DNA from 2 places in the Pseudomonas wadenswilerensis genome. Region 2 is predicted to be linked to the other one. Evidence: predicted binding sites of a transcription regulator. Region 2 holds the regulator's gene; the other holds the start of a gene.
What was found. The regulator FliA, encoded in region 2, starts transcription of late flagellar genes. The targets are predictions, from matches to a motif close to CTAAAGTTTNNNNNNNNNNNGCCGNTAA.
Positions count from the first base shown of each region.

Region 1 (12,217 bases), 320 kb from region 2:
TCGAGTGGGATGTCCACATGGATGCCAAGACTGGTGAAATCCTCAAGGATGCCCGGGATAACTAATGACCGTTCGATTGCGAACAGCACAGACACTTCTCATTGCGCTGTTGGCCCTCTGCTCGCTGGCTTCGGCCCGTGACCTCGATCAGGATGAAGCCCTGCAACTGCGGGAGCGGGGCATCATCCTGCCGTTGGAGCAACTGCTTAAAGACGCCCTGGGACGCTATCCCGGGGCGAGGTTGCTGGAGGCGGAGCTGGAAGAGAAACACGACAGATACGAGTACGAGGTCGAATTGCTGACCCCTGAAGGCGTAGTGCGCGAGATCAAGCTCGATGCTACCAATGGAGCGCTGCTCAAAGACGAGGAAGATGACTGATGCGCCTGTTACTGGTCGAGGACAACGTGCCGTTGGCAGATGAACTGACCCAGAGCCTGCAACGCCAGGGGTATGCGGTCGACTGGCTGGCCGACGGCAGGGATGCGGTCTACCAGGGCAGCAGCGAACCCTATGACCTGATCATTCTCGACCTCGGCCTGCCCGGCTTGCCGGGCCTCGAGGTGCTGGCCCAGTGGCGCGCATCGGGGCTGTCGACACCGGTGTTGATCCTCACCGCGCGTGGCTCCTGGGCCGAGCGCATCGAGGGCCTCAAGGCCGGCGCCGATGACTACCTGAGCAAGCCGTTTCACCCGGAAGAACTGCAGCTGCGCATCCAGTCGCTGCTGCGTCGTGCCCGTGGCCTGGCCAACCAGCCGACCCTGGAAGCCGCCGGCCTGCAACTGGACGAAGGCCGCCAGTGTGTGACCCGCGCCGGTGTCGACATCCAGCTCACCGCTGCCGAGTTTCGCCTGCTGCGTTACTTCATGCTCCACCCGCAACAGATCCTCTCGAAAAGCCACCTGGCCGAGCACCTCTACGACGGTGAAACCGAGCGCGATTCCAACGTCCTGGAAGTGCACGTCAATCACCTGCGCCGCAAGCTCGGCCGCAGCGTGATCGAAACCCGCCGCGGCCAGGGTTATCGCTATGCCGGGAGCAGCGAGTGAAGTCGATCCAGGCACGCTTGAGCCTTGGCCTGATTGCGGTACTGGTGCTGGTCGGGCTGGTCCTGGCCCAGCTCAGCCTGTGGCTGTTCGAAGCCGGGCTGCAACGCTACCTGGAGACCGGCCTGCGCAAGGAAAGCGAAAACCTGCTGGTGGCGCTGGTGCGCGGCCAGACCGGCCTTGAACTGGATGAGCGACGGATTTCCTCGGCCTACAAGCGGCCGTTTTCCGGCTATTACTTTCGCATTGATTTCGACGGCGGCAGCTGGCGATCGCGTTCGTTGTGGGACATGGACATGCCAGCGCCGCAAAGCCCCGGTCTGCACACCGGACTGGAACTGGGGCCTGAAGGCCAGCAACTGCTGGTACTGCGCGCCGATTACCGGCGCCTGGGTCAGGCCATTTCCATCAGCGTCGCCCAGGACTACACCCCGGTACGGGATGGCTTCAGGCGCATGCAGCAGATCGGCCTGGGCCTGGGCCTGGTCGCGCTGTTGCTGATCCTGGTGCTGCAACGCATCACCGTGACGCGCTCTTTGCGCCCACTGGAGCGTGCCCGCGAACAGATCGCCCAGCTGCAGCAAGGCCAGCGTTCGCAGCTCGATACTCAGGTACCGACAGAACTTGAGCCCCTGGTCGCGCAGATCAACCACTTGCTGGCCCACACCGAAGACAGCCTGCGCCGTTCACGTAATGCCCTGGGCAACCTCGGTCATGCCCTCAAGACGCCTCTGGCGGTGCTGCTCAGCCTGGCCTCCAGCGAACGCCTCAAGGACCTGCCGGAAGTTCGTGCCCAGTTGCGCGACCAGCTCGAGCAGATCCAGCAGCGCCTGAGCCGCGAGCTCAACCGCGCGCGGCTGGCCGGTGACGCATTGCCGGGCGCGCAGTTTGATTGCGATGCCGAATTGCCAGGGCTGCTATCGACCCTGGGCATGATTCATGGCGAAGGCCTGGAGCTGAGCAAGCATGTGCCGCCGGGTTTGCTCCTGCCTTGGGACCGTGAGGACCTGCTGGAGCTGCTGGGCAACCTGCTGGACAACGCCTGCAAATGGGCGGACAGCGAAGTGCAGCTGAGCATCGAAGAACAGCCGCAACACTATTGCCTGTGGATCGACGACGACGGTCCCGGCATCCCGGAGACGGCCCGTGAACAAGTTCTCGAGCGCGGTACCCGGCTTGACGAGCAGGTCGATGGCCACGGCCTGGGCCTGGGTATCGTGCGCGACATCGTCGAGGCCTGGGGCGGGCAGATGCGTTTGCTGGAAAGCCCGCTGGGTGGTTTGCGGGTCAGCATCGAGCTACCGCGCAAGGTCAGATAGCATCGCGGGGCAAGCCCGCTCCCACAGACTTTGTGGGAGCGGCGGTGCGGCGATCCGACTTGACCCGCGATGAGGTCTGCAAATTCTAACCGCGCCGCACCTGCCCATACGCCTGACTAATCCGGTCAATCACCATCGCCAGCGCCACAATCGCCAACCCGGCCTCCACCCCTTTGCCAACATTGAGCGTCTGAATCCCCGCCAGTACATCTTCCCCCAACCCGCGCGCGCCAATCATCGAAGCGACCACCACCATCGACAGCGCCATCATCACCGACTGGTTGAGCCCGGCCATGATGCTCGGCATCGCCAGCGGCAGTTGCACCCGCCGCAGTCGCTGCCAGCGACTGGCGCCCAGGCCGTGGGCCGCCTGGATCAGGCTCGGGTCGATCTGGGTCAGGCCCAGTTCGGTCAGGCGGATCAACGGCGGCAGGGCGTAGATCAGGGTGGCGAAGATCGCCGGTACCTTGCCCAGGCCGAACAGCATCAGCACCGGGATCAGATAGACGAAGCTGGGCAGCGTTTGCATGACGTCGAGCACCGGCATCAGCAGCTTGCGCGCCAAGGGCCGGCTGGCCAGCAGGATGCCCACCGGGATGCCGATCAGCACGCACAGGCCGGTGCTCACCAGCACCAGCGCGCAGGTTTGCAGGAGCTTGTCCCACAGGCCGACCACGCCGATCAGAAACAACAGGCCGCTGAGCACCAGGGCGCGGGTGATGCTGCGGCTGGCGTGCCAGGTCATCAGCGCGACGATCACCAGCAACAGCCACCAGGGCGTCAGGCGCAGCAGGTTTTCCAGGCCGACCAGCACGTGCAGCAAACCATCGGAAACATTGCGCAATTGATCGCCGTAAGCCAGTACCAGCCAATCGACGAAGCGGTTAACGGCGTCGGCAAAGGAGAAGTGCAGCGCTTCGGGGAAGCCTCCACTCACAGGCTCGCCTCGACCTTGCCCGCGACTTCGGCGGGTAGCCAGGCTTTCCAGATGCCCGGGTTATCGCGCATGAACCTGAGCGCTGCCTCCTTGGGCGCCTCGCGCTTTTCGCTCATCTGCGCCAGGGTCTTGTTGAGGGTGTCGATAGGCAGGTCCACCTTGGCGAAGAACTCGACCAGTTCCGGATAATCCTTTTTGAATGGCGCCGAAACACCGATGGACAATTTTGCCGGCAGTGAACGCGTGCCTTGCGGGTGCGGATGGCTGGCGTCGGTCAGGGTCTGCCAGGCCTCGGCATTGAACGGCGGTTCCTCAAGGCGTACCAGGTCGAAACGCCCCATCAGCGGGGTAGGGCTCCAGTAGTAGAACAGCACCGGTTTGCCACGGCGTATGGCCGAGGTGATTTCGGCATCGAGTGCGGCGCCCGAGCCACTGCGAAAGTTCACATAGTCATTGTGCAGGCCGTAGGCCTTGAGCTTCTGGCTGTTGACGGTCTCGGAAGTCCAGCCGCTGGGGCTGTTGAGGAAGCGGCCCTTGTCGGGGGATTCGGGGTCCTTGAACACGGCCTTGTACTGTTTGAGGTCGGCCACCGAGCGCAGGTTCGGCGCCAGATCCTTGATCACGTACGCCGGCACATACCAGCCCTCATCGGCATTCTTCACCGTATCGCCGATGCTGAACACCTGGCCGGCCTGCTCGGCCTTGATCCAGGCGGGGCTGCGACCAGCCCATTCTTCGCCGATGACCTGGATGTCGTTGCGGGCCAGGGCCACTTCCATGCTCACGGTGCTGCCGGGCAGGGTGTCGGTGGGGTAGCCGTAGCCTTTCTCGACGATCAGCCGCAGGATCTCGGTGGTGAGGCTGCCGCTTTCCCAGGTGATGTCACCGAAGTGGATGGGCGTGGAGTTGTCGGCGGCGTGGCTGGAGGGTATCAGAGCCAGCGCAAGGAGAGCGCTGGCCAGTAGGGTAGTGATCGGCTTCATTGTGCCTCGCTCGCAGGGTAGGGAGTCTGGCAAGTGTAGTAGAGGAGAGCCGGCAGGTTTTTGTGGGAGCTGGCTTGCCAGCGATGAGGCCTGCATGAGGCTCCACCAGCGAGCGCTTTGCGCTCGATCGCTGGCAAGCCAGCTCCCACGGGGTTACACCCGGAACTGATCCATCAGCCCCTGCTGCTGGTTGGCCAGGCTGTTGAGCGACTGGCTGACCCGCGCCGATTCGTTGGCCTGTTCCGACAGCGACTCGGTGACGTCACGAATGGTCGCCACGTTGCTGTTGATCTCTTCGGCCACCGCGCTCTGCTCTTCGGCGGCGCTGGCGATCTGCAGGTTCATGTCGCTGATCACCGTGACCGCATCGCCGATCTGCTGCAGGGCCGTGACCGCCTGGCTGACCTGCTCGACGCTGCCCTGGGCCTGGCGATGGCTGCTGTCCATGGCGCCGACCACTTCACGGGTACCGGCCTGCAGCTGTTCGATGACCTGGCGGGTTTCTTCCACCGATTCCTGGGTGCGGCGGGCCAGGTTGCGGACCTCGTCGGCCACCACGGCAAAACCACGACCGGCTTCACCGGCACGGGCGGCTTCGATGGCGGCGTTGAGGGCCAGCAGGTTGGTCTGCTCGGCGATCGAGCGGATCACTTCCAGCACCGAACCGATCTTCTCGCTGTTCTCGGCCAAACCTTCGACCTGGCCCATGGCGGTACTCATGTCGGCGGCCAGGGTGTCGATGCTGCTGGTGGTGCGGTCGATCACGGCCAGGCCCTGGCGGGTGGCCTGGTCGGCGTCACGGGCTGCCTGGGCGGCTTGCGCTGCGCTGCGGGCGACGTCCTGGGCGGTGGCGCTCATTTCATGGGAGGCGGTGGCCACCTGATCGACCTGGCGATACTGCTCTTCCATGCCGGCGCTGGTCTGGCTGGCGATCGCCGAGGACTGGTCGGCGGTATCGCGGGCGGCCTGGACCGAGCGCTTGACCTCGGCAATGGTCGGCTGCAGCTTGTCGAGGAAGCGGTTGAACCAGCCGGCCAGCTCACCCAGTTCATCGCGCTTGTCGTAGGTCAGGCGGCGGGTCAGGTCGCCTTCGCCGCTGGCGATGTCCTTGAGCATGGCCGCGACGCCGAGGATCGGCCGGGTCACGGTGCGCGCCATCAGCCAGATCAGCAGCAGGCCGACGATAGCCGCCAGCAGGCCCAGGCCCAGTTCCATCAGGGTGCCGCTGGTGTTGCGCTGGTCGAGCTCTTGCTTGAGGGCTTCGGCCGGGCCGGTCAGGGCGCTTTCCGGCACATCGAGCAGCACGCCCCAGGGTTTGCCGTCGGGGATCGGCGCGAACGAGGCCAGCACTTTCAGGCGCTGGTTGTGGTGGATGCTGTGCAGCGGAGTGCTATCGCCGAGCAAGCGGATCAGCTCGGCGCCTTTTTCCATGTCGACCTGGTCAAAGCGCTGGGCCAGCTTGCTGGCGTCCGGGCTGTAACCGGCCAGCAGGCCCACGGGGCTGAGAATGCCGACCTGGGTCTGGCCCTGGTAAAGGTTGCGGCTGGCCTGTTGGCTCATGGCCTGCAGGCTGTTGAGGTTGATGTCGATGGACAGGGTGGCGATGACCTTGTCGGCCGCCATCAGCGGGAACACGATGCTGGTCATCAGCACCTGCTGGCCGTTGATTTCATAGAAGTAGGGCTCGATCACACAGACCTTGCGGGTCGTGCGCGGGCACACCGACCAGGTGTTGGCCGGCTCGCCGCTGGGGCCGATGCTGGTGTCGTTCATGTCGCGCTCAGGCAGCGCCATTGAGGTCAGCTGGCCCGGGGTCGGTTGCGACCAGTACAGGGCAAAGCGGCCTTTCTCGTTGCTGCCCAGTTCTTTCTGGTCGACGAACAGCGAGTCCTTGTTGTCCAGGGCGTTGGGCTCGAACACCAGCGACAGGCCGAGCAGGTCGGGGTTGGCCTGCAGCGCGGCGCGCACCTGGCGGGTCATGTCTTCGCGCAGGTCGAAGGCATCGAGGAAGCGCTTCTCGGCCTGCTCGCGAAGGAACAGTACCTGGCGGGAGAAGCCGGCACCGTACTGGTAGGCATCCATGAACTGGCGACGGATGTTCAAGGCCTGGACTTCACCCTGGGACTCGATGCGTCCTTGGGCCGCTTCAGTGAGCATCTGCATGCTGCTGGCCTTGACCAGTTGCGTGCTGTGCTCCATGCGGTACAGCGAGAGTCCCACCAGCAGGGTAACGATGCCGGCCAGGCACAGGCCGGCCAGCAGGGTGATCTTCCACTGAATGGAAAGTTGTCTGAACGACATGGCGAAGTCCTTTGATCCTGAAAGATTGAGGCTGCCGACTTTATCGGCTGCGATGCCGTTTTCTTTATTCAAACGTTCAATTGAAATGCGTCGTTTTCGGTCACGGAAGCGACTAATTGTCGCAGGCGCGAAATTCCGTTTTTTTGACAAGCGCGGGGGTCTGCTTCAGAGTGTGCGCCCTCCATAAAAATACCTGTCGTTCGGCCACTGCTCCCGAGCAGTCTGTCGCCGGATCGGTCGCTTTTTGTCTGGTTTCTAGAGGTCACAGAATGAATGCAGTAATTGCCGCGGTCGGCATCATGCTGGTATTGAGCCTGTCCCGCGTGCATGTGGTGATTGCCCTGATCGTGGGTGCCCTGGCGGGTGGGCTGGTCGGCGGCCTGGGCATCGAAGGCACGCTCAAGGCCTTCAACGGCGGGCTGGGTGGCGGTGCCACGGTGGCGTTGTCCTACGCTTTGCTCGGCGCCTTCGCCGTGGCCATCGCCAAGTCGGGCATGGCCCATGCCCTGGCTGATCGTGCCTTGGCCATGATCGACCGGCAGGGGCACAGCAACGGCGGCAAGGTCAAATGGCTGCTGATCGGCCTGCTGTTGGTGGTGGCAATTTCGTCGCAGAACATCCTGCCGATCCATATCGCCTTCATTCCGTTGCTGGTGCCGCCGCTGCTGTATGTGCTGACCAAGCTGCAGATCGACCGGCGCCTGGTGGCCTGTGTGATGACCTTCGGCCTGATCACCCCGTACATCTTCCTGCCGGTGGGCTTTGGCAACATATTTCTCAACCAGATCCTGCTGGGCAGTGTCAGCCGCAGCGGCGTGGATGTCAGTGGCGTCAACGTCACTCATGCCATGGCCATCCCGGCGGCGGGCATGCTCTTCGGTTTGCTGGTGGCGGTGTTCATCAGTTATCGCAAGAAGCGCGTGTATGACCTGGAGAAAATCGAGCAGGTCGAGCAGGTGGCCGTGAGCTACAACCCGCTGACCCTGCTGGTAGCGGGCTTCGCCATTGCGGCGGCGTTCATCATCCAGTTGTGGCTGGACTCGATGATCATCGGCGCCATGGCCGGCTTTCTGATCTTCTCGGTGTCGGGCATCGTGCGCTGGAAAGACACCGACGACCTGTTCACCGAAGGCATGAAGATGATGGCCATGATCGGCTTCATCATGATCGCCGCCTCGGGCTTTGCCGAGGTGATGAAAGCCACTGGTGAGGTCAAGACCCTGGTCGAGGCCTCGGCGGCCTGGATCAATCACAGTAAAGGCATCGGTGCACTGCTGATGCTGCTGGTGGGGCTGCTGGTGACCATGGGCATCGGTTCGTCGTTCTCCACCGTGCCGATCCTGGCGGCGATCTTCGTGCCGCTGTGCGTGCAACTGGGCTTCGATCCCGTAGCGACCGTGTGCATCGTCGGTACTGCCGGTGCCCTGGGCGACGCCGGTTCACCCGCGTCGGATTCGACCCTGGGGCCGACCTCGGGCCTGAACGTCGACGGTCAGCACCACCATATCTGGGACACTGTGGTACCGACCTTCATCCACTACAATCTGCCGTTGCTGGCGTTCGGTTGGCTGGCGGCGATGATGCTCTAGGGCTGCGCAGGGGCTGAGCGCAAGGCTCAGCCTTTGGCGGGTGGCGGCGAGATGCGGTTAAGCACCATGTTGCCGCTCTTGTTCTGGGTCAGGTACACCGGCAACACCTTGGGCAGGGTACTGACCAGACGCTTGATCTCGCTGGTGTTGTAGATGCCGCTGATGCGAATGCTACCGGTGCTGGTGTCAGCCAGTTGCAGGGGTTTGTCCAGGTAGCGGTTGATCATCGGCAGGGCCTGGGCCAGGCTCTGGTTGTCAAGGATCAGCTTGCCATTGCGCCAGGCCAGGCTGTTGTCCTGGCTGTAGGTCTGATCCAGGTGCGGTTCGTAATCACCCGCCCGGTAGCTGGCCTGCATGCCCGGGCCAAGGCGGTAGCTGCTGTCGCTGGCCTTGCCGTCACTGCTGACCAATACCGAACCTTCCACCAGGGTCACCTTGACCTGATCGTCATACTTCCACACGTTGAACTGGGTGCCGGTGACCCGGGTCCAGCCATTGGCCGCGTGCACCACGAAGGGATGCTGACTGTCGTGGCTGACCTTGAAGAAGGCTTCGCCCTTGATCAGCGTGACCCGACGCTCGTCCTTGTAATTGGTGAAACGCAGTTCGGTGTTGAGGTTGAGTTCGACTTCGCTGCCGTCGCTGAGCACTACGCGGCTCAGATGCTCACTGCTTTCCAGGTACTGATAGCTGTTGGGCAGCCAGCCTTGCTCCCAACCGATCCAGGCGCCAGCCGGCAGGGTCACCAGGGCGATGGCTGCGGCCGTGGCGAACCGCTGCCAGGTGCCGCGGCGGCGCTGAGGCAGGGGCACGACGTTGTCGGGGAAGGTGCGGGGCAGATGGTCGGCGGTCTGCCAGATGTCCACCATCGCCTGGTATTCCTGCAGGTGCAACGGATGAGCCGTCAGCCATTGCTCGAACGCCAGCCGCTCGGCGGCGGTGCAGTCTTCAGCTTGCAAGCGCAGGCACCACTGCGCAGCGGCATCGGTGATGGCATCATGTTCGGCGGCGCTGAGACTGGTGTGGTTCATTGAAACTCCCGGTTTTGTCCATTCTACCTTGCAGGGTAGGTGGCCGAGAACCGAGATAATGGCGAATGACTATCAGTTGTAGGTTTTTTTACCGCCAAAACCCCGTAAAACCACGGATTTGACAATGATTGCTTACAAAATCACGGACGAAAGGTAGGCCTGCGCCACCGGGCAGCAGCGCAGGCCGTTCTTCAGAACTGCGCGGCGTCAAGCTCGAACAACGAGGCACTGCCGGCACGAATGCTGGCTTGCAGCGACAGCGTCCGGGGCAACAGGCGTTCGAAAAAGAACGCCGCGCTGGCGAGCTTGGCGCCGTAAAAGTCCGGGTCTTGCACCAGCGCGTCGCGGGCGACCGCGGCCATGCGCGACCACATGTAGGCGTAGGCGACGTAGCCGAACAATTGCAGGTACTCCACAGATGCCGCGCCAATGGCATTCGGGTCGCGGCTCGCTTGCTCGCACAGCCACTGGCTGAGGTCCTCCAGCTCGTCCAGGGCGTTGAGCAGCGGCTGGCGAAAAGGCGGTTCGGTTGCGCTGAACTGGCGAATCTGCGCGGCAAAGGCCGCCAGCGCCTGGCCACCATCGGCCACGACCTTGCGCCCGAGCAGGTCCAGGGCCTGGATACCGTTGGTGCCCTCGTAGATCTGTGCGATGCGCACATCGCGCACCAGTTGCTCCTGGCCCCATTCGCGAATGTAACCATGGCCGCCGAACACCTGCTGGCCGAGCACACAGCTTTCCAGGCCGTTGTCGGTAAAGAAGGCCTTGGCCACCGGGGTCAGTAGCGCCACCTGACGTTGCGCCGCGTCGCGTTCATCGGCGTCTTCGGCGTACTTGGCGATGTCCAGTTGCTGGCCGACGTAGGTGGCGAAGGCGCGTCCGCCTTCGGTGAGGGCGCGCATGGTCAGCAACATGCGCCGCACATCCGGGTGGACGATGATCGGGTCGGCAATCCGCTCCTTGTCCTGGGCACCGGTGGCTGCCCGGCTTTGCAGGCGCTCACAGGCGTAGCGGGCGGCGTTCTGGTAAGAGGCCTCGGCACAGCCGATACCCTGGATGCCGATCGACAGGCGTTCGTAGTTCATCATCGTGAACATCGCCGCCAGGCCGCGGTTCGGTTCACCGATCAGGTAGCCGGTGGCGCCGTCGAAGTTCATCACGCAGGTGGCCGAGGCCTTGATGCCCATCTTGTGTTCGAGCGAGCCACAGCTGACCGCGTTGCTCTGGCCCAGGCTACCGTCGGCATTGACCAGGCGCTTGGGTACCAGGAACAACGAGATGCCCTTGGGCCCGGCCGGCGCATCCGGCAGCTTGGCCAGCACCAGGTGGATGATGTTGTCAGTCAGGTCCTGGTCGCCGCCAGTGATGAAGATCTTGGTGCCGCTGACCTTGTAGCTGCCATCGGCCTGGGGCTCGGCCTTGCTGCGGATGATGCCCAGGTCGGTACCGGCGTGGGGCTCGGTCAGGCACATGGTGCCGGCCCACTGGCCACTGTAGAGCGCCGGCAGGTAAGTGGCCTTGAGCGCGTCGCTGGCGTGGGCGTCGATCGCCAGGCAGCAGCCGGCGCTCAGGGCCGAGTACAGGCTGAAGCTGCAGTTGGCGGCATAGAGCATCTCTTCGAACTGCACCGCGAGCATCTTCGGCATGCCCAGGCCGCCAAATTCCGGGTTGCCGGCCAGGCCCACCCAGCCGCCGTCGCGGTAGGTCTGCCAGGCCTGGCGAAAGCCGTCCGGGGTGCGCACTGCACCGGCCTCGAACGCTACGCCCTGTTCATCGCCGCTGCGGTTGAGCGGGGCGAGCAACTGGCCGGTGATTTTCGCCGCCTCTTCGAGGATGGCCGTGGCGGTGTCGGCATCGACCCGCTCGGCCAGGGCTGGCAGGCGCGCCCACAGGGCCGGGCCATGGAACACTTCATGAAGGACAAAGCGCATGTCGCGCAGGGGAGCATTGAATTCAGGCATGGCAGTTCTCGCAGTCAAAAGGGGTCAGAGCGCCTTGGCCCAGTCGCGCAGCAGGTACTTCTGGATCTTGCCGGTAGAGGTCTTCGGCAATTCGCTGAACACCACGGTTTTCGGCAGTTTGAAGCCGGCCAGGTGCTCGCGGCAAAAGGCGATGATCTCGGCTTCGCGGGTGCCCTCGCAGCCGGCCTTGAGGGTGATATAGGCGCAAGGGGTTTCCCCCCATTTGTCATCCGGGCGGGCGACCACGGCGGCTTCGAGTACCGCCGGGTGCTTGTACAGGGTGTCTTCGACCTCGATGGTGGAGATGTTCTCGCCGCCGGAAATGATGATGTCCTTGAGCCGGTCCTTGATTTCCACGTAGCCGTCGGCATGCCACACCGCCAGGTCGCCAGTGTGGAACCAGCCGCCACGGAAGGCTTCGGCGGTGGCTTCGGGGTTTTTCAGGTAGCCCTTCATCACTGTGTTGCCGCGCATGAAGATCTCGCCCAGGGTGTTGCCGTCGCGCTGTACCGGCTCCAGGGTCTGCGGGTCGGCGACCATCAGGCCTTCGAGGGTCGGGTAGCGCACGCCCTGGCGCGACTTGATTCGCGCCCGTTCGGCCAGCGGTTGTTCATCCCATTCAGCGTGCCAGGCACAGACCGTCACTGGGCCATAGACCTCGGTCAGGCCATAGACGTGAGTGACCTTGATGCCCATTTCTTCCACCGCGCCGATGACCTTGGCCGGCGGCGCCGCGCCGGCGACCATGGCATTGACCGGGTGATCGATCGCCGCCTTGGCCGATTCGGGCATGTTGATCAGCGCATTGAGCACGATCGGCGCACCGCACAAATGGCTGACCTGATGTTCGCGGATCAGGGTGAGGATCTTCTGCGGGTCGACCCGGCGCAGGAATACATGGGTGCCGGCCAGGGCAGTGACGGTCCAGGGGTAGCACCAGCCGTTGCAGTGGAACATCGGCAGGGTCCACAGGTACACCGGGTGGTTGCCCATGGCCCAGGTCATCTGGTTGCCGAGGGCGTTGAGGTAGGCGCCGCGGTGGTGATAGACCA
Region 1 covers NZ_CP087191.1:1,976,615-1,988,831, forward strand. Annotated here, with positions in the region: gene LOY45_RS09105 (PepSY domain-containing protein) at 1-65, shown strand, start outside; gene LOY45_RS09110 (PepSY domain-containing protein) at 65-379, shown strand; gene LOY45_RS09115 (response regulator transcription factor) at 379-1,047, shown strand; gene LOY45_RS09120 (sensor histidine kinase) at 1,044-2,363, shown strand; gene LOY45_RS09125 (ABC transporter permease) at 2,449-3,300, opposite strand; gene LOY45_RS09130 (ABC transporter substrate-binding protein) at 3,297-4,283, opposite strand; gene LOY45_RS09135 (methyl-accepting chemotaxis protein) at 4,437-6,584, opposite strand; gene LOY45_RS09140 (Na+/H+ antiporter family protein) at 6,854-8,173, shown strand; gene LOY45_RS09145 (FecR family protein) at 8,200-9,204, opposite strand; gene LOY45_RS09150 (acyl-CoA dehydrogenase C-terminal domain-containing protein) at 9,396-11,165, opposite strand; gene LOY45_RS09155 (acyl-CoA synthetase) at 11,190-12,217, opposite strand, start outside.
Region 1: the regulator FliA is predicted to act here: its motif matches at 6,625-6,652, upstream of LOY45_RS09135 (methyl-accepting chemotaxis protein).

Region 2 (12,217 bases):
AGGCCGAGTTCTACGGCTCGATGGACGGTGCCAGCAAGTTTGTTCGCGGTGACGCCATCGCCGGCCTGCTGATCCTGTTCATCAACCTGATCGGCGGCATGGCCGTCGGCATGTTCCAGCACAACATGACCTTTGCCGATGCCGGCAAGGTCTACGCCCTGTTGACCATCGGTGACGGTTTGGTGGCGCAGCTGCCATCGTTGTTGCTGTCCACGGCGGCCGCGATCATGGTCACCCGCGCCTCGGGCTCCGAGGACATGGGCAAGCAGATCAACCGGCAGATGTTCGACTCGCCCAAGGCCCTAGCGGTCTCCGCGGGCCTGATGATCGTCATGGGCCTGGTGCCGGGGATGCCGCACATTGCCTTCCTGAGTCTCGGCCTGCTGGCCGCTGGTGGTGCTTATCTGGTGTGGCGCAAGCAGAACCAGGTCAAGCTCAAGGCCCTGGAAGAGGTGCAGCGCCAGCAGGACCTGCTGCCATCGCCGCAGCGCGCCATGGAAACCAAGGAACTGGGTTGGGATGACGTCACCCCGATCGACATGATCGGCCTTGAGGTCGGTTACCGGCTGATCCCGCTGGTGGACCGCAACCAGGGCGGCCAGTTGCTGGCGCGGATCAAGGGCGTGCGCAAGAAGCTGTCCCAGGATCTGGGCTTTCTCATGCCTACGGTGCACATTCGCGACAACCTCGACCTGGCGCCTAGTGCCTACCGCCTGACCCTGATGGGGGTGATCCTGGCTGAGGCGGAGATCTACCCGGACCGGGAGCTGGCGATCAACCCCGGGCAGGTGTTCGGTACCCTCAGCGGCATTGCCGCCCGCGACCCGGCCTTTGGCCTGGAGGCGGTGTGGGTCGACGTCAACCAGCGCAGCCAGGCACAATCGCTGGGCTACACCGTGGTGGATGCCAGTACCGTGGTTGCGACCCACCTCAACCAGATCCTGCACAAGCATTGCCACGAGCTGATCGGCCACGAAGAAGTGCAGCAACTGTTGCAGGTGCTGGCCAAGGCCTCGCCCAAGCTTGCCGAGGAGCTGGTGCCGGGCGTCATTTCCTTGTCGGGGCTGCTCAAGGTCCTGCAGGCGTTGCTCGCCGAACAGGTTCCGGTGCGTGATATTCGCAGCATTGCCGAGGCTATCGCCAACAACCCGGCCAAGAGTCAAGATACCGCCGCGCTGGTGGCGGTGGTGCGCGTCGGATTGTGTCGCGCCATCGTGCAAAGCATTGTCGGCGTTGAGTCCGAGCTGCCTGTGATCACCCTTGAGCCAAGATTGGAACAGATTTTGCTCAATAGTTTGCAAAGGGCTGGGCAAGGCCAGGAAGACGGTGTTCTTCTTGAGCCGAGCATGGCCGAAAAGCTTCAGCGTTCGTTGATCGAAGCCGCCCAGCGTCAGGAGATGCAAGGGCAGCCGGCGATCCTCCTGGTCGCAGGACCGGTACGAGCCATGCTGTCGCGCTTCGGTCGCCTGGCTGTACCGAATTTGCATGTTTTGGCGTATCAGGAAATACCTGACAACAAGCAAGTTACCATCGTCGCCACAGTGGGCCCGAACGGCTGAGGTAGTGGGTTATGCAAGTTAAGCGTTTTTTCGCCGCCGATATGCGTCAGGCCATGAAGCTGGTTCGCGATGAGCTGGGGGCCGAGGCCGCCATCATCGGTAATCGCCGGATTGCTGGTGGTGTCGAGCTGACGGCTGCGCTGGACTACAAGCTGTCCGCCCTGGCGCCGCGGGTGCCGAATGTCGAGCTCGAAGACGAGCTGCGCAAGACCCAGTCGCGCATCGTCACCGCGCAGGCCGAACTGAGCAGCCGCAGCGACAGCGAAGACGCCAACCGCCAGCTGTTTGCCGGCCTGCCGCTGACTGCCTCCGAGCCGCTGGTCGATCCGCAGGTCGAAGCGCCGGTGACGACTGCTGCGCCGGCCGCCGCACCCATTGATCCGCGCCTGTTCGACTCGATGCGCTCGGAACTGTCGGGGCTGCGTGAGCTGCTCGAAGTCCAGCTCGGCTCGCTGGCCTGGAGCCAGTTGCAGGGCAACAAGCCGCAGCAGGCCAACCTCTGGCGCCGCCTGCAGCGCATCGGCCTGTCTGGTCCGATTGCCCGTGAGCTGCTTGACCTGACCACCGAGATCGAAGAGCCACGCCATGCCTGGCGCATGCTCCTGGCGCATCTTGCGCGCATGATTCAGGTGCCGGAAATCGAACCGATTGAAGAAGGCGGTGTCATTGCCATGGTCGGTCCGGCAGGCATGGGCAAGACCACCACCCTGGCCAAGCTCGCCGCGCGTTACGTGCTCAAGTACGGCGCACAGAACCTGGCCCTGGTGAGCATGGACAGCTTCCGTATCGGCGCCCAGGAGCAGCTCAAGACCCTGGGGCGGATCCTCAACGTGTCGGTTACTCACGTTGACCCGGGCCAGTCGTTGGCCCAGGCCCTCGACCCGCTGCTGCGCAAGCGCGTGGTGCTGATCGATACCGCCGGCCTGCAGGCCAGCGACCCGGCGCTGCGCATGCAACTGGAAACCCTTGCCGGGCGCGGGATTCAGGCCAAGAATTACCTGGTGCTGGCAACCACCAGCCAGAAGCAGGTGCTCACCGCCGCCTATCACAGCTACAAACGTTGTGGTCTGGCCGGTTGCATCCTGACCAAGCTAGATGAAACCGCCAGCCTCGGCGAGGTGTTGAGCCTGGCAATCAGTCACGAACTGCCGGTGGCCTATCTTACCGATGGCCCGCGCATTCCTGACGACCTGCATCTGCCGCGCCGGCACCAGTTGGTCAGCCGCGCAGTGAGCGTGCAGGTGCAGGACGAGCCCAGCGAAGAGGCCATGGCCGACATGTTCGCTGATCTCTACCACAGCTCCGGCAAACGCGTGGGCTGAGGTGAACTTGAATACGTTGCAAAGTACCTACATCAATGGTCTGCCAGGCATTTTTCAGGTGTTGAAAGCGCAGCCCAGTCATGTGGCCTCGGTCTAAGTAAGACAAGGTAAAGAACAAACATGGGTAGCATGCATCCCGTACAGGTGATCGCCGTGACCGGCGGCAAAGGTGGCGTTGGCAAGACTAACGTGTCAGTGAACCTGTCATTGGCGCTGGCTGAGCTTGGCCGTCGGGTCATGCTGCTGGACGCCGATCTGGGCCTGGCCAACGTTGACGTGCTGCTGGGCCTGACGCCCAAGCGCACCCTGGCCGACGTCATCGAGGGCCGTTGCGAGCTGCGCGATGTGCTGCTGCAAGGCCCCGGTGGTGTGCGCATCGTGCCGGCGGCCTCGGGCACGCAAAGCATGGTGCACCTGGCTCCGGCCCAGCACGCCGGCCTGATCCAGGCTTTCAGCGAGATCGGCGACAACCTCGATGTGCTGGTGATCGACACCGCTGCGGGTATCGGTGACTCGGTAGTCAGTTTTGTCCGCGCCGCCCAGGAAGTGCTGCTGGTGGTGTGCGACGAGCCCACCTCGATCACCGACGCCTACGCGCTGATCAAGTTGCTCAACCGCGATTACGGCATGAACCGCTTCCGCGTCCTGGCGAACATGGCCCAGAGCCCTCAGGAAGGGCGCAACCTGTTCGCCAAGTTGACCAAGGTCACTGATCGCTTCCTCGATGTCGCCTTACAATACGTCGGTGCGGTGCCTTACGACGAATGTGTGCGCAAGGCGGTGCAGAAGCAGCGAGCGGTCTATGAAGCCTTTCCGCGTTCCAAGTGCGCGCTGGCATTCAAGGCCATTGCCCAGAAGGTCGATACCTGGCCGCTGCCTGCCAACCCACGGGGTCACCTGGAGTTTTTTGTCGAGCGCCTGGTGCAACCGACGAGCGCGGGTCCGGTGCTATGAACGCCAGCGGTTATCGGATGTACAGCAAGGCCTCGCGTGATGCCCAGTACGAGTTGATCGAACGTTACGCGCCGCTGGTCAAGCGCATCGCCTACCACTTGCTGGCGCGTTTGCCGGCCAGTGTGCAGGTGGAGGACCTGATCCAGGCCGGAATGATCGGCCTGCTCGAAGTCTCCAACAAGTACGACGCGAGCAAGGGTGCAAGCTTCGAGACCTATGCCGGTATCCGCATCCGCGGCGCCATGCTCGATGAAGTGCGCAAGGGCGACTGGGCGCCGCGTTCGGTACACCGCAATACCCGCATGGTCAGTGACGCGATTCGAGCAATTGAAGCAAAAACCGGCCGTGACGCTAAAGATCACGAGGTTGCTGCCGAACTTCAATTGAGTCTCGATGATTATTACGGGATTTTGAATGACACCCTGGGCAGCCGCCTGTTCAGTTTCGACGACCTGCTGCAGGACGGCGAACATGAAGGGCTGCACGAGGACGGTGCCAGTGCCCAGCTCGAGCCTTCGCGCGATCTGGAAGACGAGCGTTTTCAGGCAGCCTTGGCCGATGCCATCGCCAACCTGCCGGAACGCGAGCGTCTGGTCCTGGCGCTGTACTACGACGAAGAACTCAACCTCAAGGAGATCGGTGAGGTCCTGGGGGTGAGTGAGTCGCGTGTCAGCCAGTTGCACAGCCAGTGCGCGGCACGTTTGCGTGGTCGCCTGGGGGAATGGCGGGCGCGTTGAACACCGGTTCGATGCAGTCGTGAAATGTAATGCCGAATTGATTGAATGCGCGTTCCGCGCTGAACGCGTTAAAGACTGCTTGGAGGTCTAATTGAACAAAGACATGAAAATCCTCATCGTGGACGACTTTTCGACGATGCGGCGGATCATCAAGAACCTGTTGCGTGATCTGGGCTTTACCAACACCCAGGAAGCCGACGACGGCAACACCGCGCTGCCAATGCTTGAAAGCGGTCATTTCGACTTTTTGGTGACCGACTGGAACATGCCCGGCATGTCCGGTATCGACCTGCTGCGCAAAGTGCGTGCCGACGAGCGCCTGAAACACCTGCCGGTGCTGATGGTGACTGCCGAAGCCAAGCGCGAGCAGATCATCGAAGCCGCCCAGGCCGGGGTCAACGGCTACGTGGTCAAGCCATTTACCGCCCAGGTGCTGAAAGAAAAGATCGAAAAGATCTTCGAGCGCGTCAATAGCTGAGGTACGCCACGGGGGCGCTATGGAGCAAACACAATCATCCTTGGGCGAGTTTGAGTCGACACTCAAGAAACACGCCAAGGAACTGGTCGACAGCCTGGAACGAGGCAAGTTCGGCGATGCGGTGCAACTGATCCATCAGCTGAACCAGACCCGTGACCTAGGCCTGTACCAGGAAGTCGGCAAACTCACCCGCGAGTTGCACAGCGCGATCGTCAGCTTCCAGATCGACCCGCACATGCCGCAGGCCGAGGAAGTGTCGCAGATTACCGATGCCACCGAACGCCTGTCCTACGTGGTCAAGCTGACCGAGGGCGCGGCCAACCGCACCATGGACCTGGTCGAAGCCAGCACGCCGGTACTCAATGAATTGAGCGACGAGGCCAAGGCGTTGAGCGTCGACTGGCAGCGTTTCATGCGCCGCGAAGTGGCGGCACCGGAATTCCGTGAGCTGGCCAAGCGTGTCGACAGTTTCCTGACACGCAGCGAGGAGGGCAGCCGCAAGGTCGCCGGGCACCTCAATGACATCCTTCTGGCTCAGGACTACCAAGACCTGACCGGCCAGGTGATCAAGCGCGTCACGACGCTGGTTACCGAAGTAGAAAGCAATCTGCTCAAGCTCGTGCTGATGGCAAGCCAGGTCGACCGCTTTGCCGGTATCGAACATGACCACCAGCAGCTGCGCGCTGAAAAAGATCAAGAAAAACATCCGACTCGGGGTGAAGGTCCGCAGATTCATGCCGATAAGCGTGAAGACGTCGTGTCCGGTCAGGACGATGTCGACGATCTGCTGTCCAGTCTGGGTTTTTAGGGAGCACGTTTAATGAGCTTCGGCGCCGATGAAGAAATCCTTCAGGATTTCCTGGTAGAAGCCGGCGAAATTCTTGAGCAACTGTCCGAGCAACTGGTCGAGCTGGAAAGCCGTCCGGATGATGCCGATTTGCTCAATGCAATTTTTCGCGGTTTTCACACTGTAAAAGGGGGCGCCGGCTTCCTCCAGCTCAACGAGCTGGTGGAGTGCTGCCATATCGCCGAAAACGTGTTCGACATCCTGCGCAAGGGTGCCCGGCGCGTTGATGCCGAACTGATGGACGTGGTCCTGGAAGCCCTGGACACGGTCAACAGCATGTTCGGCCAGGTGCGCGAGCGCACCGATATCACCCCGGCCACCCCTGAGCTGCTGGCGGCGCTGTCGCGCCTGGCCGAGCCTGCCGGGGAAGACGAGGTTGCTGCACCTGAACCGGAGGTGGTTGAAACGCCAGCGGCCGAGGCCGAAGCGGATATCACCGATACCGAATTCGAACAGCTGCTCGATTCGCTCAATGCGGTCAAGGCCGAAGCCGAGGCCCAGGTGACCGAGCCGGCCAGTGACGAAATCACCGACGCCGAGTTCGAGTCGCTGCTCGACCAGTTGCACGGCAAGGGCCAGTTCGCCGCCGACAGCCTCGGTGCCGCAGCTGAAGCGCCCGTTGCAGCCGCCGCAGGCGGTGACGTCAGTGGTGACATCACCGACGATGAGTTCGAAGCACTGCTCGATCAGTTGCACGGCAAGGGTAACTTTGCCGTCGATGCACTGCCGGGCGCCGCGAGTGCACCTGCCGAGGCCGTTGCGCCTGCGGCAGGCGGCGATCATATCTCCGAGCACGAGTTCGAAGCGCTGCTCGACGAGCTGCACGGCAAGGGCAAGTTCGTCCCGGATGCCGTTGTCACTGCAGCGCCTGCCGCCACCGCAGCGCCAGCCAAAGCTGCGGTCAAGCCTGCGCCGGCACCTGCCGCCAAGGCTGCTGCTCCTGCCGCCGCGCCCGCCCCGGCGGCAAAGGCTGCGGCAGCGGCGCCTGCGCGCCAGGCCGCACCGGCTGCCGAGAAGCACCCGGCCAGCGAAACCGAGACCACCGTACGGGTCGATACCGCACGTCTCGACGAGATCATGAACATGGTCGGCGAGCTGGTGCTGGTGCGTAACCGCCTGGTGCGCCTGGGCCTGAACAGTGGCGATGAGGCCATGTCCAAGGCTGTGTCGAACCTCGACGTGGTGACGGCCGACCTGCAGACCGCGGTGATGAAAACCCGCATGCAGCCGATCAAGAAGGTCTTCGGGCGCTTCCCGCGCCTGGTTCGCGACCTGGCCCGGCAGCTGAAGAAAGAAATCAACCTGGAGCTGGTCGGTGAAGAGACCGACCTCGACAAGAACCTGGTCGAAGCCCTGGCCGACCCGCTGGTGCACTTGGTGCGCAACGCCGTCGACCATGGTGTCGAGACCCCGGAAGAGCGCGAGGCCTCGGGCAAGTCCCGTGGCGGCAAGGTGGTGCTCTCGGCCGAACAGGAAGGCGACCATATCCTGCTGTCGATCTCCGATGACGGCAAGGGCATGGACGCCGACGTGTTGCGCGCCATCGCGGTCAAGCGCGGAGTGATGGACAAGGACGCGGCCGATCGCCTGAGCGAGACCGAGTGCTACAACCTGATCTTCGCCCCGGGCTTCTCGACCAAGACCGAGATTTCCGATGTGTCCGGGCGTGGCGTGGGCATGGACGTGGTGAAAACCAAGATTTCCCAGCTCAACGGCTCGATCAATATTTACTCGACCAAGGGCCTGGGCTCGAAGATCGTCATCAAGGTGCCACTGACCCTGGCGATCATGCCGACCCTGATGGTCATGCTTGGCAACCAGGCGTTCGCCTTCCCGCTGGTCAACGTCAACGAGATCTTCCACCTCGACCTGTCGCGCACCAACGTGGTCGACGGCCAGGAAGTGGTGATCGTGCGTGACAAGGCCTTGCCGCTGTTCTACCTCAAGCGCTGGCTGGTCAGCTCCGCCGCTCATGAAGAGCAGCGCGAAGGCCATGTGGTGATCCTTTCGGTCGGTACCCAGCGGATCGGCTTCGTCGTCGATCAACTGGTAGGCCAGGAAGAAGTGGTCATCAAGCCGCTGGGCAAGATGCTCCAGGGCACCCCGGGCATGTCGGGCGCCACCATCACCGGTGACGGGCGCATTGCGCTGATCCTCGACGTACCGAGCATGCTCAAGCGTTACGCCGCCCGGCGTATTTGATTCTGGTGGCGCGGCGTTACGCCGCGCCCCCTAATGGAGTGTTTATGGCAGTCAAGGTCCTGGTGGTGGATGATTCCGGTTTCTTCCGCCGCCGTGTCTCGGAAATTCTTTCAGCGGACCCGACTATCCAGGTCGTCGGTACCGCGACCAACGGCAAGGAAGCGATCGACCAAGCGCTGTCGCTCAAGCCCGATGTCATCACCATGGACTACGAAATGCCCATGATGGATGGCATCACCGCCGTGCGTCACATCATGCAGCGTTGCCCGACCCCGGTGCTGATGTTCTCCTCGCTGACTCACGAAGGCGCGCGCGTCACCCTCGATGCCCTGGATGCCGGTGCGGTCGATTACCTGCCGAAGAACTTCGAAGACATCTCGCGCAACCCGGAGAAGGTCAAGCAGTTGCTGTGCGAAAAGGTCCATACCATTTCCCGTAGCAACCGTCGTTTCAGTGCCTACGCAAGCCCGGCGCCAACCCCGGCTCCGGCGCCGGCCGCGCAGCCAAGCGTCAGCAGCCTGGGCAGCACGCCCGCGCCGCGCGCCGCAGCCCCGGTACGTACCAGCGCAGCGGCAGCCAGCACGTCGCCTGCGCCCAAGCGCAAGCCGTACAAGCTGGTCGCCATCGGCACTTCCACCGGCGGCCCGGTTGCCCTGCAGCGGGTCCTGACCCAGTTGCCGGCCAACTTTCCGGCGCCGATCGTGCTGATCCAGCACATGCCGGCGGCGTTCACCAAGGCTTTTGCCGAGCGCCTCGACAAACTGTGCAAGATCAGCGTCAAGGAAGCCGAAGACGGCGACATGCTGCGCCCGGGCCTGGCCCTGCTGGCCCCTGGCGGCAAGCAGATGATGGTCGACGGCCGCGGCACGGTGAAGATCCTGCCGGGCGATGAGCGCCTGAACTACAAGCCGTGCGTGGACATCACTTTCGGCTCGGCGGCCAAGTCCTATGGCGACAAGGTGCTCTCGGTGGTGCTCACCGGCATGGGCGCCGACGGTCGGGAAGGCGCACGCCTGCTCAAGCAGGGCGGCAGCACGGTGTGGGCCCAGGATGAAGCCAGCTGCGTGATCTACGGCATGCCCATGGCCATCGTCAAAGCCAACCTGGCCGACGCCGTCTACGGCCTGGACGAGATCGGCAAGCACCTGGTCGAGGCCTGCGTCTGATGGATGTCTTGAGCCTTATCGGGATCATCCTGGCGTTTGTCGCCATCGTCGGCGGCAACTACCTCGAGGGCGGTCACCTGTCGGCGCTGCTCAATGGCCCGGCGGCGCTGATCGTAATTGGCGGTACCCTGGCGGCAGCTTTGCTGCAGTCGCCCATGAGCGCCTTCAAGCGCGCGCTGCAGATCGTGCGCTGGATCCTCTTCCCGCCACGGATCGACCTGGCCGGCGGTATCGACCGGGTAGTCAACTGGTCGCTGACCGCGCGCAAGGAAGGCCTGCTGGGCCTTGAAGGGGTCGCCGATGCCGAGCCGGACCCGTATGCGCGCAAAGGCCTGCAGTTGCTGGTCGACGGCGCCGAACCCGAAGCCATCCGCAGCATCCTCGAGGTGGATTTCTACACCCAGGAAAGCCGTGATGTGCAGGCCGCCAAGGTGTTCGAGAGCATGGGCGGCTATGCGCCGACCATCGGTATCATCGGTGCGGTGATGGGCCTGATCCACGTGATGGGCAACCTGGCCGATCCGTCGCAATTGGGTAGCGGCATTGCCGTGGCGTTCGTCGCCACGATCTATGGCGTGGCCAGTGCCAACCTGATCCTGCTGCCGATCGCCAACAAGCTCAAAGCCCTGGCCCTGCGTCAATCGCGCTACCGGGAAATGCTCCTGGAAGGTTTGCTGTCGATCGCCGAGGGCGAAAACCCGCGCTCGATCGAGCTGAAGCTTCAGGGCTTCATGGAGTAACACATGGCGCGCCGTCGACAACCCGAAGAGCATGAAAACCACGAACGCTGGCTGGTGTCCTACGCCGACTTCATCACCTTGCTGTTCGCCTTCTTCGTGGTCATGTATTCGATCTCCTCGATCAACGAGGGCAAGTACAAGGTCATTTCCCAGGCCCTGATCGGCGTGTTCAACGACCCCGAGCGGAGCATGAAGCCGATCCCCATCGGCGACGAGCGCCCGCTCAGCGTCAAGCCGGCCGAGCCGTTGATCAAGGACAGTGAGCAGGTCGACGCAGGCCTGGCACAAACCAGCAGCGACCCGTTGAAGACCATCACCGATGACGTACGCGACGCCTTCGGCGACCTGATCAAGTCCGACCAGATGACCGTGCGCGGCAACGAACTGTGGGTCGAGATCGAACTCAATTCCTCGCTGTTGTTCGGCAGCGGCGACGCCATGCCTAGCGATGTGGCGTTCAACATCATCGAGAAGGTGGCCAATATCCTCAGGCCGTTCGCCAACCCGGTGCATGTCGAAGGCTTTACCGATGACCTGCCGATCCGCACGGCGCAGTACCCGACCAACTGGGAGCTGTCGTCGGCGCGGGCGGCGAGCATCGTCCGCCTGTTGGCGATGGAAGGGGTGAATCCGGCGCGCATGGCCTCGGTCGGCTATGGCGAGTTTCAGCCGATCGCCGGCAATGACACCGCTGAAGGTCGCGCGCGCAACCGACGGGTGGTGCTGGTGATCTCGCGCAACCTGGAAGTACGCCGCAGCCTGACCGGTACTGGCAGCGCCAATGCCACTCCGGATGCGGCCATGAAGCGGGCTGGCACACAAACTGCACCGGCTGCGGTAGCACCGACGGTGGGCGACAAACGCGTCAATTCCCCGTCACCGACCCTATAACCGATCCCGGCAGGGCAGGCTGCCGTACCGGGAGGAAGCAACGCAATGAGAGTCTGGGCAGTAGCCAATCAAAAAGGTGGAGTCGGCAAGACCACCACGTCCATCGCCCTGGCCGGCCTGCTGGCCGAGGCGGGCAAGCGCGTGGTTGTCGTCGACCTCGACCCGCACGGGTCGATGACCAGCTATTTCGGGCATAACCCCGATGCGCTGGAGCACAGCTGCTACGACCTGTTCCTGCACAAGGGCACGGTGCCCGAAGGCTTGCCCGGGCAGTTGCTGCTGCCGACCAGCGACGAGAAGATCTCGCTGTTGCCCTCGAGTACCGCCCTGGCCGTGCTCGAGCGCCAGTCGCCGGGCCAGAGTGGCCTGGGCCTGGTGATCGCCAAGTCTCTGGCGCAGCTGTGGCAGGATTTCGACTACGCCATCATCGACAGCCCGCCGTTGCTCGGCGTGCTGATGGTCAATGCCCTGGCGGCCAGCCAGCAGCTGGTGATCCCGGTGCAGACCGAGTACCTGGCGGTCAAGGGCCTGGAGCGCATGGTCAGCACCCTGGCGATGGTCAACCGCTCGCGCAAGCAGGCCTTGCCCTATCACATCGTGCCGACCCTGTTCGACCGCCGCACCCAGGCCTCCATGGGCACCTTGCGGGTGCTGCGCGACGCGTACCCCGAACATATCTGGCAAGGCTATATCCCGGTCGACACGCGCCTGCGTGATGCCAGCCGGGCCGGGCAGACGCCCTCGCAATTCGACGGCAAGAGCCGCGGCGTGGTGGCTTACCGGGCCTTGCTCAAGCACCTGCTGACGCAGAACCTTGCCTTGCAGGTGGCCTGATGAATCGCCCTCAACAGCTTGCCAGCCGGCCACAAATGGCCCTGCAGAGCTACCTCGATGGCTTGCTGCAGGAGGCCACCGAAGAACTCGATGAGGCAGTGCCGGTATCGGTCGAGCCGGACGAGTTCCAGGCGGCGGTACGTGAAGAGCAGGCCCGTGATGCCCAGGTCGCAGCCCAGGCGGTCGTGACGCCTGCGCCACTGCCGTTTGCCGAGCCGCCACGGTCGGTGTTGCCGCTGACCTTGCCGCCGGTGGTCGAGCCCGTGGTCGAAGTGCCTGAGCCTGAGCCTGAGCCTGCGGTCGAGGTCGCCCAGGTTGCGCCGATCGAGCCACTGGTGGATGTGCACCTGCCGCCGGCACCGAATCAACCGGTACCGCCGGCCACGATCGACGGCCGTCCGGCCTGGGCCGCCGAGCCGTTCGAATGCCTGTTGTTCGACGTCGCGGGGCTGACCCTGGCGGTACCGCTGGTGTGCCTTGGCTCGAT
Region 2 covers NZ_CP087191.1:1,657,238-1,669,454, forward strand. Annotated here, with positions in the region: gene flhA (flagellar biosynthesis protein FlhA) at 1-1,559, shown strand, start outside; gene flhF (flagellar biosynthesis GTPase FlhF) at 1,571-2,881, shown strand; gene fleN (flagellar synthesis regulator FleN) at 3,002-3,835, shown strand; gene fliA (RNA polymerase sigma factor FliA) at 3,832-4,572, shown strand; gene LOY45_RS07705 (chemotaxis response regulator CheY) at 4,676-5,050, shown strand; gene LOY45_RS07710 (protein phosphatase CheZ) at 5,070-5,858, shown strand; gene LOY45_RS07715 (chemotaxis protein CheA) at 5,871-8,099, shown strand; gene LOY45_RS07720 (protein-glutamate methylesterase/protein-glutamine glutaminase) at 8,144-9,265, shown strand; gene LOY45_RS07725 (flagellar motor protein) at 9,265-10,005, shown strand; gene motD (flagellar motor protein MotD) at 10,009-10,896, shown strand; gene LOY45_RS07735 (ParA family protein) at 10,942-11,730, shown strand; gene LOY45_RS07740 (CheW domain-containing protein) at 11,730-12,217, shown strand, end outside.